Regions from separate parts of the Pseudomonas sp. NPDC090203 genome, predicted to be linked through region 3. Evidence: riboswitches for the same ligand, from Rfam matches in the RefSeq annotation. Region 3 holds a riboswitch; each other region holds the start of a gene.
The links. A riboswitch is a leader RNA that binds a small molecule or an ion and turns the genes downstream of it on or off. The one in region 3 is predicted to bind cobalamin.
Positions count from the first base shown of each region.

Region 1: linked by a shared signal. The riboswitch ahead of cobO (cob(I)yrinic acid a,c-diamide adenosyltransferase) and the one ahead of ACIPO9_RS07400 (CbtB-domain containing protein) in region 3 are both predicted to bind cobalamin.
Region 2: linked by a shared signal. The riboswitch ahead of ACIPO9_RS05525 (ABC transporter substrate-binding protein) and the one ahead of ACIPO9_RS07400 (CbtB-domain containing protein) in region 3 are both predicted to bind cobalamin.

Region 1 is NZ_JBIVCV010000011.1:47,026-52,221, forward strand. It holds gene cbiB (adenosylcobinamide-phosphate synthase CbiB) at 1-829, opposite strand, end outside; gene bluB (5,6-dimethylbenzimidazole synthase) at 840-1,490, opposite strand; gene ACIPO9_RS19250 (cobyrinate a,c-diamide synthase) at 1,651-2,946, opposite strand; gene cobO (cob(I)yrinic acid a,c-diamide adenosyltransferase) at 2,943-3,554, opposite strand; cobalamin riboswitch at 3,663-3,881, opposite strand; gene ACIPO9_RS19260 (PQQ-dependent sugar dehydrogenase) at 4,004-5,196, shown strand, end outside.
Region 2 is NZ_JBIVCV010000003.1:11,423-16,618, reverse strand. It holds gene ACIPO9_RS05540 (aldo/keto reductase) at 1-402, shown strand, start outside; gene ACIPO9_RS05535 (NCS1 family nucleobase:cation symporter-1) at 619-2,127, shown strand; gene ACIPO9_RS05530 (aspartate/glutamate racemase family protein) at 2,150-2,872, shown strand; cobalamin riboswitch at 3,113-3,319, shown strand; gene ACIPO9_RS05525 (ABC transporter substrate-binding protein) at 3,442-4,443, shown strand; gene ACIPO9_RS05520 (FecCD family ABC transporter permease) at 4,440-5,196, shown strand, end outside.
Region 3 is NZ_JBIVCV010000003.1:429,517-434,712, reverse strand. It holds gene cobM (precorrin-4 C(11)-methyltransferase) at 145-891, opposite strand; gene ACIPO9_RS07410 (cobalamin biosynthesis protein) at 1,002-1,415, opposite strand; gene ACIPO9_RS07405 (CbtA family protein) at 1,412-2,143, opposite strand; gene ACIPO9_RS07400 (CbtB-domain containing protein) at 2,155-2,352, opposite strand; cobalamin riboswitch at 2,452-2,668, opposite strand; cobalamin riboswitch at 2,838-3,059, shown strand; gene cobW (cobalamin biosynthesis protein CobW) at 3,182-4,246, shown strand; gene cobN (cobaltochelatase subunit CobN) at 4,250-5,196, shown strand, end outside.

The sequences.
Region 1 (5,196 bases), on a different contig from region 3:
CGATGGAATTGGCGTCCGCAGGCTGGCCTTCGCCCAGTTGCGGACGCTGATGCAGTTCACCGTGATAAATCGCCGCGCCACCCAGCTCAACGCCCAGCGCACCGGCCCCGGCCGCCATCACGGGACCGGCATTGGGGCTGTCCCACTTCGGCGCCTGCGTGCGCCAGCAGCGCAGGGCCAGTCGGGTTTTGCCCAGCAGCGCGTAGGTCAATGCCACTAAGCGTGCAGGAATGTAATTCAGCAGATCGTCGATCTTCGCCGCCGCCCAGCCAAAACGCTCGAAGCGCTCGTTGCGATAGCCCCACATGGCGTCCAGCGTATTGCTCAGGCGATACAGCACCACGCCCGGCGCGCCGAGCACGGCAAACCAGAAGATCGCGGCAAACACCGCATCGCTGCCGTTTTCCAGCACCGACTCGGTGGCCGCCCGGGCGACTTCGGTGGCGTCCAGCTCAGAGGTCTGGCGGCTGACCAGATAACCCACGCGCCGGCGCGCCTCATCCAGATTGTCGCCGCGCAGCGCCTGGGCCACTGGCTCGACGTGTTCGCCCAGGCTGCGCAGGCCCAGCGCGCAGTAAAGCGCCAGCACTTCGATCAGCCAGCCGATGTAGGGCAGCCAACTGAGAAGCGTCGCCAACAGCGTCAGCGGAATCACCGCGATGAACCAGGCCGTGACGCCATGGCTGCGCCAGCCACGACCGGCGCCGTTGAAACGTTGCTCGATGCGCTCGGCAAACCGGCCGAACGCCACCAGCGGGTGGTTTCGTTTTGGCTCGCCCAGCAGCGCATCCAGCGCAACCCCGGCGACGCTCAACAACGCCACGCTCATACCGCCACACTCATGTAGCCACTCCCCATGTGTTCTCGAATACCAGCTCTTGCAGCGGGCGGGCCTGGGCCCAGCCCTCCAGCACCAGCATCGGTGCCGGGTAAAATCCTTCCACCGGGCCCAGGCAAAGAATCGCCAGCGGCTTGGAGCCTTCGGGCATTTTCAACAGATCCGCCAGTGCCTGCGGCTCGAACAGCGACACCCAGCCCATGCCCAGCCCTTCGGCGCGGGCGGCCAGCCATAGATTCTGGATGGCGCAGGACAAAGACGCCATGTCCATTTCCGGCAGGGTCCTGCGCCCGAAGATGTGTTTCTCGCGATCGTCCATCAAGGCGGCGACCAGCACCTCGGCGCAGTCGCCGATGCCCTCGACCTTGAGCTTCATGAAGTCATCGGAACGCTCACCCAGTGCCTCGGCCGTGCGAACGCGCTCGGCTTCCACCTGCTCCTGAATCTGCCCGCGCAGGGCCCGGTCGCTGATGCGGATGAAGCGCCAGGGCTGCATCAGGCCGACGCTGGGCGCTTGATGGGCAGCCTCCAGCAGCCGGGCGAGCAATTCGGGGGAGACCGAACCGCCGCTGAAGTGGCGCATGTCCCGCCGCTCGGCGATGGCCCGGTAAACCGCGGCGCGCTCATCGGGGCTGAAGGCGTGGTCAGTCATGGGACGCTCTCCATATCCAGGCATACGCTAAACCTGTGGGAGCGGGCTTGCCCGCGAAGAGGCCCGCACACCCAACCCTCTACTTCGCCTGACGCGCCGCTTTCGCGAGCAAGCTCGCTCCCACAGGATCGCGATAAGGCGGATTGGCATTCCGGGCTATTCATGGCAACAAAAGCGCCGCCATCGCCTGGGGGTTGGACGGGAAATAGAAGTGCACATAGGAGGCTGTCATCCGTCCGTCCCGGTACACCGCCTCCGCGCCGCGCCCGCCGTTGGGGCTCACGCCGCGGGCAATCGGGGCCAGTTCGGTGCTGGTCAGCGAATGATGATAGGTGTGCCCGCGCAATGTGCCTTCCGGCAGCTCCACCGACTGCAGCGCCAGTGCCGCCAGGCGCTTCTGCATCACCGCTTCACCCGCCAGCAGGCCCACCAGCTCGGCGCGCTTGCCGTCCACATCGGTCAGGGCGTCGAGCAGGTAGAGCATCCCGCCACACTCGGCCAGCAAGGGTTTTCCGGCGCGGTGGTGCGCGCGAATGGCATTGAGCATCGAAACGTTCTGCCCCAGCGCCAGGTGATGCAATTCAGGGTAGCCACCGGGCAGGTACAGGCTGTCCGCCTCGGGCAATTGCCGGTCGCGGATCGGCGAGAAGAATGACAGTTCGGCGCCCATCGCCCGCAACAGATCCAGGCTGGCGCCGTAGGTAAAGGCGAAGGCTTCGTCATGGGCGATGGCGATGCGCACGCCGTCGAGCAGACGCTCAACGGGTTTGACGTCAGGGGCGGCAAAGGTCACGGCAGGCGGCAGGGTCGCGTCGCAGGTGCTGGCCAAGGCGGCTGCGGCCGCATCCAGGCGCACGTCCAGATCGTTCAGCTCGCTGGCCTGGACCAGGCCCAGGTGGCGGCTCGGCAGCTCGATCCCGGTTTCCCGGGAGAGCGCGCCGTACCAGCGCAAACCTTCGGTCAGGCTGCCTTCTAGCAGTTGCGCATGACGCACGGTGCCCACGCGGTTGGCCAGTACACCGGCAAACGGCAGGTCCGGCTGATAGCGCGCCAGGCCCAGCGCCAGGGCACCGAAGGTCTGGGCCATGGCCGTGCCGTCGATCACACCCAGCACCGGCACGCCGAAGTGGCGCGCCAGGTCGGCGCTGGACGGAGTGCCATCGAACAACCCCATCACGCCTTCGATCAGAATCAGATCGGCCTCGCCCGCCGCTTCCCACAGCAGGCGCCGGCTCTCGTCCTCGCCGACCATCCACATGTCCAGCTGGTAGACCGGGTGGCCGCTGGCGCGCTCCAGAATCATCGGGTCGAGGAAATCCGGCCCGCACTTGAACACCCGCACCTTGCGCCCCTGGTTGCGATGCAACCGGGCCAGTGCGGCGGTGACGGTGGTCTTGCCCTGCCCGGAGGCAGGTGCGGCGATCAGTACCGCAGGACAGCGACGCGGCTCACTCACAACTCGATGCCCTTCTGTGCCTTGATTCCGGCCTGGAACGCATGCTTGACCACGGCGATCTCGGAAACGGTGTCCGACAGGTCGATGAGTTCCTGCTTGGCGCCACGCCCGGTGACCACCACATGCTGCATGGGCGGACGGGCTTGCAGGTCGCTGAGCACCCTGTCCAGATCCAGATAGCCGTGCTTGAGAGCGATGTTCAGCTCGTCGAGGATCACCAGACCGACGTCCGGGTCGCGCAGCAACTCCCGAGTCACCACCCAGGCAGCTTCCGCTGCGGCGATGTCGCGCTGTCGGTCCTGGGTCTCCCAGGTGAAACCTTCGCCCATGACGTGGTAACGCACCTGTTCCGGGAAACGGCGGAAGAACAGTTCTTCGCCCGTGGCGTTGCGCCCCTTGATGAACTGCACCACACCGCACTGCATGCCGTGGCCCATGGCCCGGGCCAGCATGCCAAAGGCCGAACTGCTCTTGCCTTTGCCGTTGCCGGTCAGGACCACCAGCAGGCCGCATTCATTGGGTGCGCTGGCGATGCGCTCATCGATGATCGCTTTCTTGCGCAGCATGCGCGCCAGGTGGCGTTCGTCACGTTCGGGGGATTCGCTCATCTCGGCTCTCCGCTTTGAGGGGCAGATAGGACAGACGAAGGACGCAGGCAAGGACTGACAGCAGGCACCGGAATGGTCCGGGCCTGCGCAGAGCATCGCCCTCCGTGATGCTGTTTGGATGGATCAGGCCGGTCTCCGGACTCATGAGCGACAACCGGGGCTACGCGCCTTCCCATGCCCGTGGACACAGTGGCATCGTGCGCAGCCTTGACTCATTTACCGTTGCGGAGGCAGTGCCGGAATTGATCGCAGAACGTTCGCACCGGCTTCCCTGTTTCACCCGGTCGACCGATCAAGATCGCGGGCACCTGAAACAATCGGCGAAGGTTAGAGGGTTGACCCCGGAGCGTCAATCGAACAGGCATTTGTTGTGCAGTTGAACCCCGCGCCGCACAGCGCCTCTATTCATTACATGCCCTTGCATGACTGTTCGCAAATGGAGACAGACAATGTTCACGCTCAAACCCCAGGTTGTGATGGTGCTGGTGGTGGTCGCAGGGCTCAGCGCCTGCGGCGAGACGTCCACCTTGCAGGTGTCGGACGGCACGGGCCCCTCGCCCCAGTTGCCGGCACCGAACAAAACCCTGTTTCCCACCGTGAACATCGCCCCGGCCGTCGGCTGGCCTGCCGGTGCCAGACCGGTAGCCGCGCCGGGCACACAAGTCGCGGCCTTCGCCGAAAACCTCGACCATCCACGCTGGCTGTACGTGCTGCCCAACGGCGATGTGCTGGTGGCCGAAACCAATGCGCCGCCCAAACCTGACGACAGCAAGGGCATTCGCGGCTGGGTCATGGAGAAAGTCATGGGCCGCGCAGGCGCCGGTGTGCCCAGCGCGAACCGCATCACTCTGCTGCGGGACAAGGATCATGACGGCGTCGCCGAAACCCGCACGGTGTTCATCGATCACCTGAATTCGCCTTTCGGCATGGTGCTGGTGGGCAATGACTTCTACGTTGCCGACACCGACCGCCTGCTGCGCTTTAACTATGTAGCGGGCGAAACCTCGATCAAGGGCGAACCGCTGAAAGTCACCGACCTGCCCGGCGGCACCCTCAACCACCACTGGACCAAGAACGTCATCGCCAGCAAGGACGGCAAAAAGCTCTACGTGACCGTGGGCTCCAACAGCAATGTCGGCGAAAACGGGCTTGAGGCCGAAAAGGGCCGCGCGGCGATCTGGGAAGTGGACGCCGCGACGGGCAATCACCGCATCTTCGCCTCCGGGCTGCGCAACCCCAACGGCATGGACTGGGACCCGGTAACCGGCAAACTGTGGACGGCGGTCAACGAGCGTGACGAGATCGGCAGCGACCTGGTGCCCGACTACGTCACCTCGGTGCAGGACGGCGCCTTCTACGGCTGGCCGTTCAGCTACTACGGCCAGCACGTGGACGTTCGCGTGTCGCCGCAAAATCCCGAACTGGTGCAGAAGGCAATCGCCCCTGATTTTGCCGTCGGACCGCACACCGCCTCACTGGGCCTGGCGTTCGCCGATGGCAAATCATTGCCGGCGCCGTTCAACGAGGGCTTGTTCATCGGCCAGCACGGCTCGTGGAACCGCAAGCCCCACAGCGGCTATAAAGTGCTGTTCGTGCCATTCAAGGACGGCAAGCCAACCGGCACCCCGGTGGACCTGCTGAC
Region 2 (5,196 bases), 420 kb from region 3:
GCCGGACGCTACTCTCTGCTGGACCACGACCAACCACTGCAACGCCTGTTCAGCAAGGCCCGGGAGCACAACGCTGAATTCGTCGTGGGTGGGCCATACAGCTCGGGCGTGCTGGTGGGCGGCCAGCATTTCGAGTACCAGCCGGCGCCAGCGGCGATGCTGGACAAGGTGGCGCACATCCAGGAAATCGCCCGGCAATATCAGGTGGACATCAAGGCAGCGGCCTTGCAGTTCGTGCTGGCCAACCCATTGGTCGCGGCGGTGATCCCGGGCGCCAGCCGCCCTACGCGGATCACCGAGGATGTGACGGCCTTACACGCGCAGGTGCCGGACGGGTTCTGGCAGGCCATGCGCGATCAGGGCTTCATCGCGGCGCAAGCGCCGGTGCCGATGAAGGATTGACCTTCACAACTCTTATCCGTAGCAGCCCGGCCGGGCGGCGCTCCGCTTGCCGGCGGGGGCGTCCTCCAAATCGCCCCCGCCGGCAAGCCGGACTGCTACGGGGCATCTACCACCGACCATCTGTAACATCCCCGTTGACTCATCTGGCATTTCGGTTAGTCTCTCCAGCGCACTGTATACAAAAACAAATACAAATAGCGCCGGAGATTGTTGAACATGCCAGTAGACAACACCCTGGATCCAGCCCTTGCCGCCCATGCCTCCACCGCCGATCACCCGGCCCTGAGCCCCCGCCTTCACAACCACGACCTCGCGCCCCGACGCGCCGAAGGCAGAACATGGGGTGGATACAGTATCTTTGCCCTTTGGACCAATGATGTACACAATCTCGCCAACTACTCCTTCGCCATCGGCCTCTATGCCTTGGGGCTGGGCGGCTGGCAGATCATGCTGTCACTCGCCATCGGTGCAGCATTCGTCTACCTGTGCATGAACCTCACCGGTGACATGGGCGTGAAGACCGGCGTGCCGTTTCCGGTCATCAGCCGGGTCAGTTTCGGCATCTTCGGCGCGCAGATTCCGGCTTTGATCCGGGCGGTCATCGCCATCGCCTGGTTCGGGATTCAGACTTATCTGGCGTCGGTGGTGCTGCGGGTGCTGCTCACCGCACTGGACCCGGCACTGGACAGCTACGACCACGACTCGCTGTTAGGGCTCTCAACCCTTGGCTGGGTGTGTTTCGTCAGCATTTGGCTGGTGCAATTCGTGATTCTGGCCTACGGCATGGAGATGGTCCGTAAATATGAAGCCTTCGCCGGGCCCGTGATTCTGCTGACCGTCGCCAGCCTGGCGGTGTGGATGTTCACCCAGGCCAACGGCCAGATTGCCTGGTCGAACAAGACGCCGCTGGAGGGGCTGTCGATGTGGCGCAGCATCTTCGCTGGCAGCGCGTTGTGGCTGGCGATCTACGGCACGCTGATTCTGAATTTCTGTGACTTCTCCCGCTCCGCGCCCTGCAAGAAAACCATCCGCAAGGGCAATTTCTGGGGCTTGCCGGTGAACGTGCTGCTGTTCGCCTTCATCACCGTGATCATTTGCGGCGCACAGTTCTCCATCAACGGCCAGATCATCGAAAGCCCCACCGACATCATCAAGACCATCCCCAATACCTTCTTTCTGGTACTGGGCTGCCTGGCCTTCCTGATCGTCACGGTGGCGGTGAACATCATGGCCAACTTCGTCGCACCGGCCTTCGTCATCAGCAGCCTGGCGCCGCGCTACCTGACTTTCCGCCGCGCAGGGATGCTCAGCGCCACAGTCGCGGTGCTGATACTGCCGTGGAATCTCTACAACAGCCCGGTGGTGATCGTGTATTTTCTGTCGGGCCTGGGCGCCCTGCTCGGCCCGCTGTACGGCGTGATCACCGCCGACTACTGGCTGCTGCGCAAGGGCCGTGTGGATGTGCCGCAGCTGTACACGGAAGATCCGGCCGGGCCGTATCACTATTCACGCGGGGTCAACCTGCGCGCGGTCTGGGCGTTCATTCCCGCCGCGATCATTTCGACCATCACGGCGCTGATGCCGGCCTTCGAATCGGTTTCGCCGTTTTCCTGGCTGATGGGCGCCGCCATCGGCGCGGCGTTGTACCTGCTGCTGGCCGACCGGCGCCAACGCTTCAAGGACGTCAGTGGCGAGGCCATTGCCGTGCAAGACATCAAGCATTGATTGCAAGCGAGAGAGTTCACCCATGCGTATTTTGATCGTCAACGTCAACACCACCCAGTCGATGACCCAGACCATCGCCGAGCAGGCGCGCAGTGTCGCCTCCCCCGGCACCGAGATCGTCGGCCTGACCCCGCGCTTCGGTGCGGAGTCGGTCGAGGGCAACTTCGAGAGCTACCTGGCGGCCATTGCGGTGATGGACCGAGTGATGTCCTACGACCAGCCATTCGATGCGGTGATTCAGGCAGGCTACGGCGAACATGGCCGCGAGGGTTTGCAGGAACTGCTGGAGGTGCCGGTGGTGGACATCACCGAAGCCGCTGCGAGCCTTGCGATGCTGTTGGGCCACAAGTACTCGGTGGTGACGACACTGGATCGAGCAGTGCCGCTGATTGAAGACCGGCTGAAGCTGGCCGGGGTCTACGAGCGCTGTGCGTCGGTGCGGGCCAGTGGCATGAGTGTGCTGGAGCTTGAAGAGATGCCGGGGCGCGCCATCGAAGCCATCGTCGAGCAGGCCGCCCATGCCGTGACCCACGACAAGGCCGAGGTGATTTGCCTGGGTTGTGGCGGCATGGCCGGGCTGGACCAGATGATTCGTGATCGCGCCGGTGTGCCGGTGGTCGATGGCGTGACCGCGGCGGTGGCGTTGGCCGAATCGTTGGTGCGTTTGGGTTTGAAGACGTCCAAGGTGCGCACCTACGCCACGCCGCGTCCGAAGAAGGTGATTGGCTGGCCGTTGTTGCCGTGATCACTTGCCCGTAGCAGCACGGCCGGGCGGCGTTCCGCTTGCCGGCGTCGGCGATCTTGCGGGCGTCCCGCGGGCAAGCCCGGCTGCTACGGAACCGCGGTGGCTGCAAGAATCGCGACATGCACCTTACCCGTAGCAGCACGGCTTGCCGGCGGGAGCGATCTTGAGGACGCCGACGCCGGCAAGCCGGACTGCTACGGTGGCCGCGAGAATCGGGGCGGGCGCAATGCCTGTAAATCGTTTAGTATCCCCGCCGCCGGTTTCCACTCGGAATTAATAGGGAATCCGCGAGCCTGGCCGGTCGATGACACCAGGCTCAAACGGAACTGTCCCCGCAACTGTAGGCGCTGAGCCCTGCTTCACGATTGCCACTGGGTATCCCCGGGAAGGCCGGAGCATGGCGACGATGCGCCAGTCAGGAGACCTGCCGGCAAGCGTCAATCATTCACCGGCGGGGTGTCCGGGAAGGACTCCCGTGTGCGCGGCTTTCCATTCGCGCCTGCAACGCATCGGGATGTGCTTTCCAGTGCCAGTTCGTCGACCATCAGGCTTACTGGAGATCGCCTTTCATGTCGCTGCGCCGCCTCGCCCTTCTGTTCACCGGCCTTTCGCTGTCCAGCGCCGCATTCGCCGCGCCCACGCATTACCCGCTGACGATCGACAACTGCGGCGTACCGCTGACCTTCGCCCACGCCCCGCACAAAGCCGTGACCATCGGCCAGGCCGCCACCGAAATGCTCTACTCCCTGGGCTTGAGCCAGCAGGTGGTCGGCACTTCGCTGTGGTTCAATCAGGTTCTGGCGCAATATCAGGACGCCAACAGCAGGATCGAGCGCCTGGCCGACAACGCCCCCAGTTTCGAATCGGTGATTGGCAAGCGCCCGGACTTCGTGCCGGTGCAGTTCGAGTGGATGGTCGGCCCTCAAGGCGCGGTCGGCACCCGCCAGCAGTTTGCGGACTTGAAAATCCCGACCTACATCCTGCCGTCTGACTGCGAGGGCAAGGACAACTTGGTCGGCGCTGATGGCACGCGCCTGCAAGCCTTCAACATCGACACGCTGTACAAGAGCATTGCCCAACAGGCCGAGATCTTCGACGTACAAGACCGTGGCCAGGCGTTGATCGCCGAGTACAAGGCGCGTCTGGGCAAGGCGGTTGAGCAGGCGAAAAAACATGACAGCAACAGCGCATCGGCAGTGTTCTGGTTCTCCAGCCCCGACCTCAATGCCGCGCCATTCGTGGCCGGACGCAAGGGCATCCCGAATTTCATGCTCGATACCCTGGGCATGCGCAACATCGTCGAGTCGGATGAAGAATGGCCGACCGTCGGTTGGGAAACCATCGCCAAGGCCAATCCGACGATTCTGGTCATCGCCCGCATGGACCGCCGTCGCTTCCCGGCGGACGATCACGAGAAGAAGCTGGCGTTCCTCAGATCCGACCCCGTCACCCGCAACATGGACGCGGTGAAGAACAACCGCATCGTCATCATGGACGCCAGCGCCATGGAGTCCAGCGTGCGTCTGTTCGACGGCATCGAACAGCTTGCCAAGGCCACCGAAGGCCAATGAGTCAATTGAATATCGGCCGCGCGTTGGGCCACTGCCTGTGGGTCAGCGGCGCGCTATTGCTGGCGGTGATCGCCGGGGTGGCCGTTGGCGAAACCTCGATCAGCCTGCCGGTGATCTTCCAGGTGCTGGCCAACAAGCTATGGGCGGCTGGTTACGTGTTGGACCCCATCGATGAAGGGATTGTCTGGAACTACCGCCTCACCCGCGCCATCGTTGCGGCGGCGTGCGGCGCAGGTCTGGCGATTTCCGGGGTGGTGCTGCAGTCACTGCTGCGCAATGCGCTGGCCGATCCGTACCTGCTGGGCATCTCGGCGGGCGCCTCCACGGGCGCCGTGCTGGTGACGCTGATCGGCCTGGGTGCCGGGGCCATTTCATTGTCCACCGGTGCCTTCGCCGGGGCGATTGCGGCGTTCGCACTGGTCGCCCTGCTCGCCCGCTCCTCCCGGGGGGAATCGGCTGCCAACCAGATCATCCTCGCCGGTATCGCAGGCTCACAGTTGTTCAACGCCGTGACCTCGTTTCTGATCACCAAGTCGGCCAACGCCGAACAGGCGCGGGGCATCATGTTCTGGTTGCTGGGCAACCTCAGCGGCGTGCGCTGGTCATCGGTGATGCTGGCCGTGCCCGTGGTGTTGCTCGGCTTGCTGGTGTGCCTGTGGCACCGTCGGGCTCTGGATGCCTTCACCTTCGGCAGCGACTCGGCCGCCTCGCTGGGCATTCCGGTGCGCCGCGTGCAGGCCATCCTGATCGCCA
Region 3 (5,196 bases):
TCCCGTAGCAGCATGGCTTGCCAGCGGGAGCGATCTTGAGAATGTCCCCGCCGGCAAGCCGTGCTGCTACGGGGCCGAGGCAAGGCACAGAATTCATCGGCGCCCGCCATCCTGTAGCAGCACGGCTTGCCGGCGGGAGCGGGCTCAAGGTCGAAACAAATGCGCATGCCCTGCGCGGTACAACGATGATTCACTGAACACGTCATTGCCCAATACCCGGCCCACGAGAATCAACGCCGTGCGTCTAAACCCCTTGGCCTGCACTTTCTGTTCGATATCCGCCAGGGTCCCGACCACCCAGTCCTGATCCGGCCAGCTGGCCCGGTGGACCACGGCTATCGGGCAATCCTGACCATAGTGCGGCGTCAGTTCGGCGACGATTTTGCCCAGGTTGCTGACCCCCAGGTGGATCGCCATGGTCGCCTTGTGTCGTGCCAGATCCCCCAGTTCCTCGCCCTTCGGCATGGCGGTTTTGTCGCCGTAACGGGTCAGGATCACGCTCTGGGAGATGTCCGGCAGGGTCAGTTCGGTGCCCAGCAACGCAGCGCACGCGGCAGTGGCGGTCACCCCGGGGATGATTTCGAACGGGATACCGAGTTCACGCAGGCAGCGAATCTGCTCGCCGATGGCGCCGTACAGGCTCGGGTCGCCGGAGTGCACGCGGGCCACGTCCTGGCCATTTGCATGAGCGGATTTCATCAAGGCGATGATCTGCTCCAAGTGCAACTCGGCGCTGTTGACCACCTGGACCGCCGAATGCCCCACAAGAACCGCCTCTGGCACCAGTGATCCGGCGTAGATGATGACGGGGCAGGTGCGGATCAGCCGCTGGCCCTTGACCGTGATCAGATCCGGATCGCCTGGGCCTGCACCGATGAAAAAAACAGTCATTGCATCTCCGAAATCAAATCTCACCCTGTAGGAGCGCGCTTGCCCGCGACGGCGGTGTGTCAGACGACACAGGGGTGACTGATACACCGCCGTCGCGGGCAAGCGCGCTCCTACAGGTTCGAGGCCAGCGCAAAAGTGGCGCGGGAGGTTTTACGCCGTTGTATCAACAGCCTGGACGCACGGCCCGTCAAACGTGTGGCCAACGCCAGCGCCGCGCTTTCCGCCACACCGTAGCAGCCGGTGGTGTCGAAGGCGATCAGTGAGCGGTGGGCCAGTTGCGGCTCGAAGGCTGTCATTTCTTGCGCGCTGAAAAAGTAGAGCGGCAACCCAAGCTCCTCGGCCAGTTCCAGCAACCCCGGTTCCGTCGACTTGCTGTCGATTGAGGCCAGGGCTGTGATGTCTGACAGTGCCAGTTGATGCTCAACCAGGGTGACCTCGATCAAGCCGCGAAGCACCAGTGCCGGGCAACCGCGCTGGCAGCCCAGGCCGATCACCAGGATCGGCCTTGCGGCTGCCTTGTTCATACCGCGTGGTTCAGGCCAGGGTGTGCAGCGTGTGCGTCATAACGGCGGAACAGCCAGGCGCTGATCAGGCCCATCGCCACCCAGAACACCGCGTTGGTCAGCAGCGAGGCAATCTTGAACTGGGCTTCGAGCGCTTCAGGCGCCAGTGCCGAATGCACCAGCGGCTGCGGGGCGCCGACGATGTGTGGAACCACCAGGATGGCCGCGCCGAGCACCTTGAGCAGCCAGTTCTGGGCAAACACGATCAGCGCAAGACCCACGGCAGTGGAGGCGGCGGTGCTGATCCACCAGATCTGACGCTGGGTCAGGTCGGCGGCGGCAGTGCCCGGCAGCTCCGGTGGCAGGCCCAGGGTAGGGGCGAGGACAAACACGGCGAAACCGGCCAGGCCCCAGAGCGCGCCCTGGCTGGTTTTCGACGGAGCGCGCAAGGTGTACAGCGCCGCCAGCATCAGGGCGAAGCCCACCGCGACCACCAGGTTACCGCCGGTGGTGGAAAGCACGCGCTGCCAGCCGTCTTCAGGCTCCCAGGCCTCTTCATCGTGCACGTGACCGGCCATCGCGGTGTCGCCATGCTCGTGGGCGTGCTCGTGCATTTCTGCGGCAGGGGCCTTTTCATAGGTTTCGGCTTGCAGGATCAGCGGCGCGACCCAGAAACTTTGCACCAGGGTCAGCAGCAGGGCTGCGAGCAGGCCAGTGAAACCGGCTGTTTGAGCGATACGCTTGAACATGGCGGCAGGTCTCAGTGGCAAGGGAAGGCGGAGCTGTGACGGGTGTCGTGCGCGGCGTTGTGCACGGCGTCGATGTGCGAGAAACCCGCGAAATAAACCAGGCACGCGCCCAGAATCATCGCGCTGACGGCGGCAGTCAGGCGCTGGCTCTGGGTGCCGGCGGAGCTGGCGGTCTGGGTGCTGGTCTGGTTGGTCGTGCTGATCGACATGGCGCTTCCCTCTGAAAGTTTCAGCGAACGGGAAGGCGCAAGGCACACCACTGACGCACGTCAGTGATGAACGCAACTGCACCCGCCCACCGCGGGTTTGTTATGTGAACGTTGTCGGGCCGGTCTCCGGGCTTGCGAGGGGCCTGACAACTGCCTTCAAGAATCGCCTTCCCATATCGCTGACCGACACAGTGGATCTGACTCTTCGCTCGCTTACCGTTGCGGGGGCAGCGCCGGACTTGCACGAACCATGGGGCTCGCACGCACCGGTTTCCCGTTTCACCCTGTGAAGGGCACCCGTAACAAGGTGTGTAGGAGAGCATGGGGCGCAGGATCAGTCAATCGGCGCCAGAGATGACCGTAGCAGCACGGCTTGCCGGCGGGGACGATTTCGAGGCCGCCCCCGCCGGCAAGCCGTGCTGCTACGTAGAGCGTGTTTGCAGGCATTGCCTTGGTATGAACGTTGACCTTCGCCAAGGCACTGCGTAGCCTTGCGCACTTGAGGTTCACCGTTGTGCCTGTCAAGCAGGCTGCGGTGCTAAGAAGGGAATGTGGTTCGACGCCATAGCTGCCCCCGCAACTGTAAACGGTCATGTTCATTGCACAGCCACTGCGCGAGCGGGAAGGCGCGATGGACGCGAGCGGCCTGACCTGCGTCAGCCTCGCCACCGTGAGCCAGGAGACCTGCCTCGAAGCGGACGCCACGTCCACGAATTCTCATTACAACCGGGCGGGGTGATCCGGTGGCGAATCGAACAGCAGGCCTGTCCAGCGCGACGGCCGCGCGGTTTTCGTCCTGTTTGCCCGCCGCTACCCCATAGGGCATCCGATGAAAACACTGGCCAAACTCCCCGTCACCATCGTTACCGGCTTTCTGGGCTCGGGCAAGACCACGTTGCTGCGCCACATGCTCGACAACGCCGAAGGCCGCCGCATCGCGGTGATCGTCAACGAGTTCGGCGAGCTGGGCATCGACGGCGAAATCCTCAAGCAATGCACCATCGGCTGCACCGAGGAAGAAGCCAACGGCCGCGTCTACGAACTGGCCAACGGCTGCCTGTGCTGCACCGTGCAGGAAGAGTTTTTCCCAGTGATGCAGGAGCTGGTTGCCCGTCGCGGCGATCTGGACCACATTCTCATCGAAACCTCGGGCCTGGCCCTGCCAAAACCTTTGGTACAGGCCTTCCAGTGGCCGGAAATCCGCAACGCCTGCACCGTTGACGCGGTGATCACCGTGGTCGACAGCCCTGCGGTGGTGGCCGGTACCTTCGCCGCGTTCCCGGATCAGGTCGACGCCCAGCGCAAGCTCGATCCGAACCTGGATCACGAATCGCCGCTGCACGAGCTGTTCGCCGACCAACTGGCCAGTGCTGACCTGGTGGTCCTGAACAAGGCCGACATGCTCGATGCCCAGGCGCTGGCTGCCGTGCGTGCCGAAGTCGCCGAAGAACTGCCGCCTGCGGTGAAAATCATCGAGGCCAGCAAGGGCCAGTTGCCGATCAACGTGTTGCTGGGCCTGGGCGCCGAGTCCGAACTGCACATCGATGGCCGCAAGACCCACCACGATCACCACGAAGGCGACGATCACGATGACCACGATCACGACGCCTTCGACTCGATCTCCATCTCGCTGCCTCAGGCCGACGAAGCACTGCTGCTCGATGCCCTGACCCAGGCCGTGGTGCAACACGGCATTCTGCGGGTCAAAGGTTTCGCGGCGATTCCCGGCAAGCCGATGCGCCTGCTGGTGCAGGGCGTGGGCACTCGTTTCGACAAGCACTTCGACCGCGCCTGGAAAGCCGACGAAGAACGCGTCAGCCATCTGGTGCTGATCGGTCAGGACCTGGACGCCGCCGTGCTCGAAGCCCAGTTGCGCGCCGCGATCCAGGGCTGATCCATGCACCTGCTGCGCACCCAGCCCGGCGGCTTTGTCCCCGACGACAGCATCGCCGACCTGGGACAGACGCCTGCCGATCTGGTGATCCTGTGCAGCGGTGACTCCCATCTGGCGCTGCTGGCGGAAACTGCCCAGCAGTTGCCTGACGACTACCCGAGCCTGCGCCTGGCCAACCCGATGCAGGTGCAGAACCACGCTTCGGTCGATCTCTATGTCGACGAAGTGCTGCGCCACGCCAAAGTCATCCTGATTTCCCTGCACGGTGGCATCGGCTACTGGCGTTACGGCGTCGAACGGCTGGTGGAGCTGGCAGCGGCCTCTAAAAAAGGGGCCGGTGTGAAACTGATTCTGGTGCCGGGCGACGACCGCCCCGACCCGGAACTCAGCGACCTGAGCACTGAACCTGCCGAGGACCGCGAGCGGCTCTGGCACTACCTGCGCCAGGGCGGCAAGCACAATGCCCTGCAGCTGTTCAATTGCCTGGCCAGCCGTTGGCTGGACCGCGACTACGCCTGGGAAGAACCTCAAACCCTGCCGCGCACGGCGATCTATCACCCGCACAAGGCCAGCGCGACCCTGGCTGACTGGCAGGCCGAATGGCAGGTCGATCATCCCGTGGCCGCCGTGCTGTTCTACCGCTCGCATTTGCAGGCGGCCAATACCGGCTTCATCGACGTGTTCTGTCAGCGGCTGGTCGCCCAGGGATTGAACCCGTTGCCCATCGCCGTGGCGAGCCTGAAGGAGCCGGCTTGTCTTGAGGCCGTGCAGGACTGGCTGGATCAGGCCGAGTGCGAAGTGATCCTCAACACCACCGGTTTTGCCCAGTCCAGCCCAGAGGCACCGCATTTACGACCGTTTCGTCTAAATATCCCGGTGATCCAGGCAATCTGCGCCCAGGACAACGAACCGGCCTGGCAGGCCAGCGAGCAGGGCCTTGGCTCAAGGGA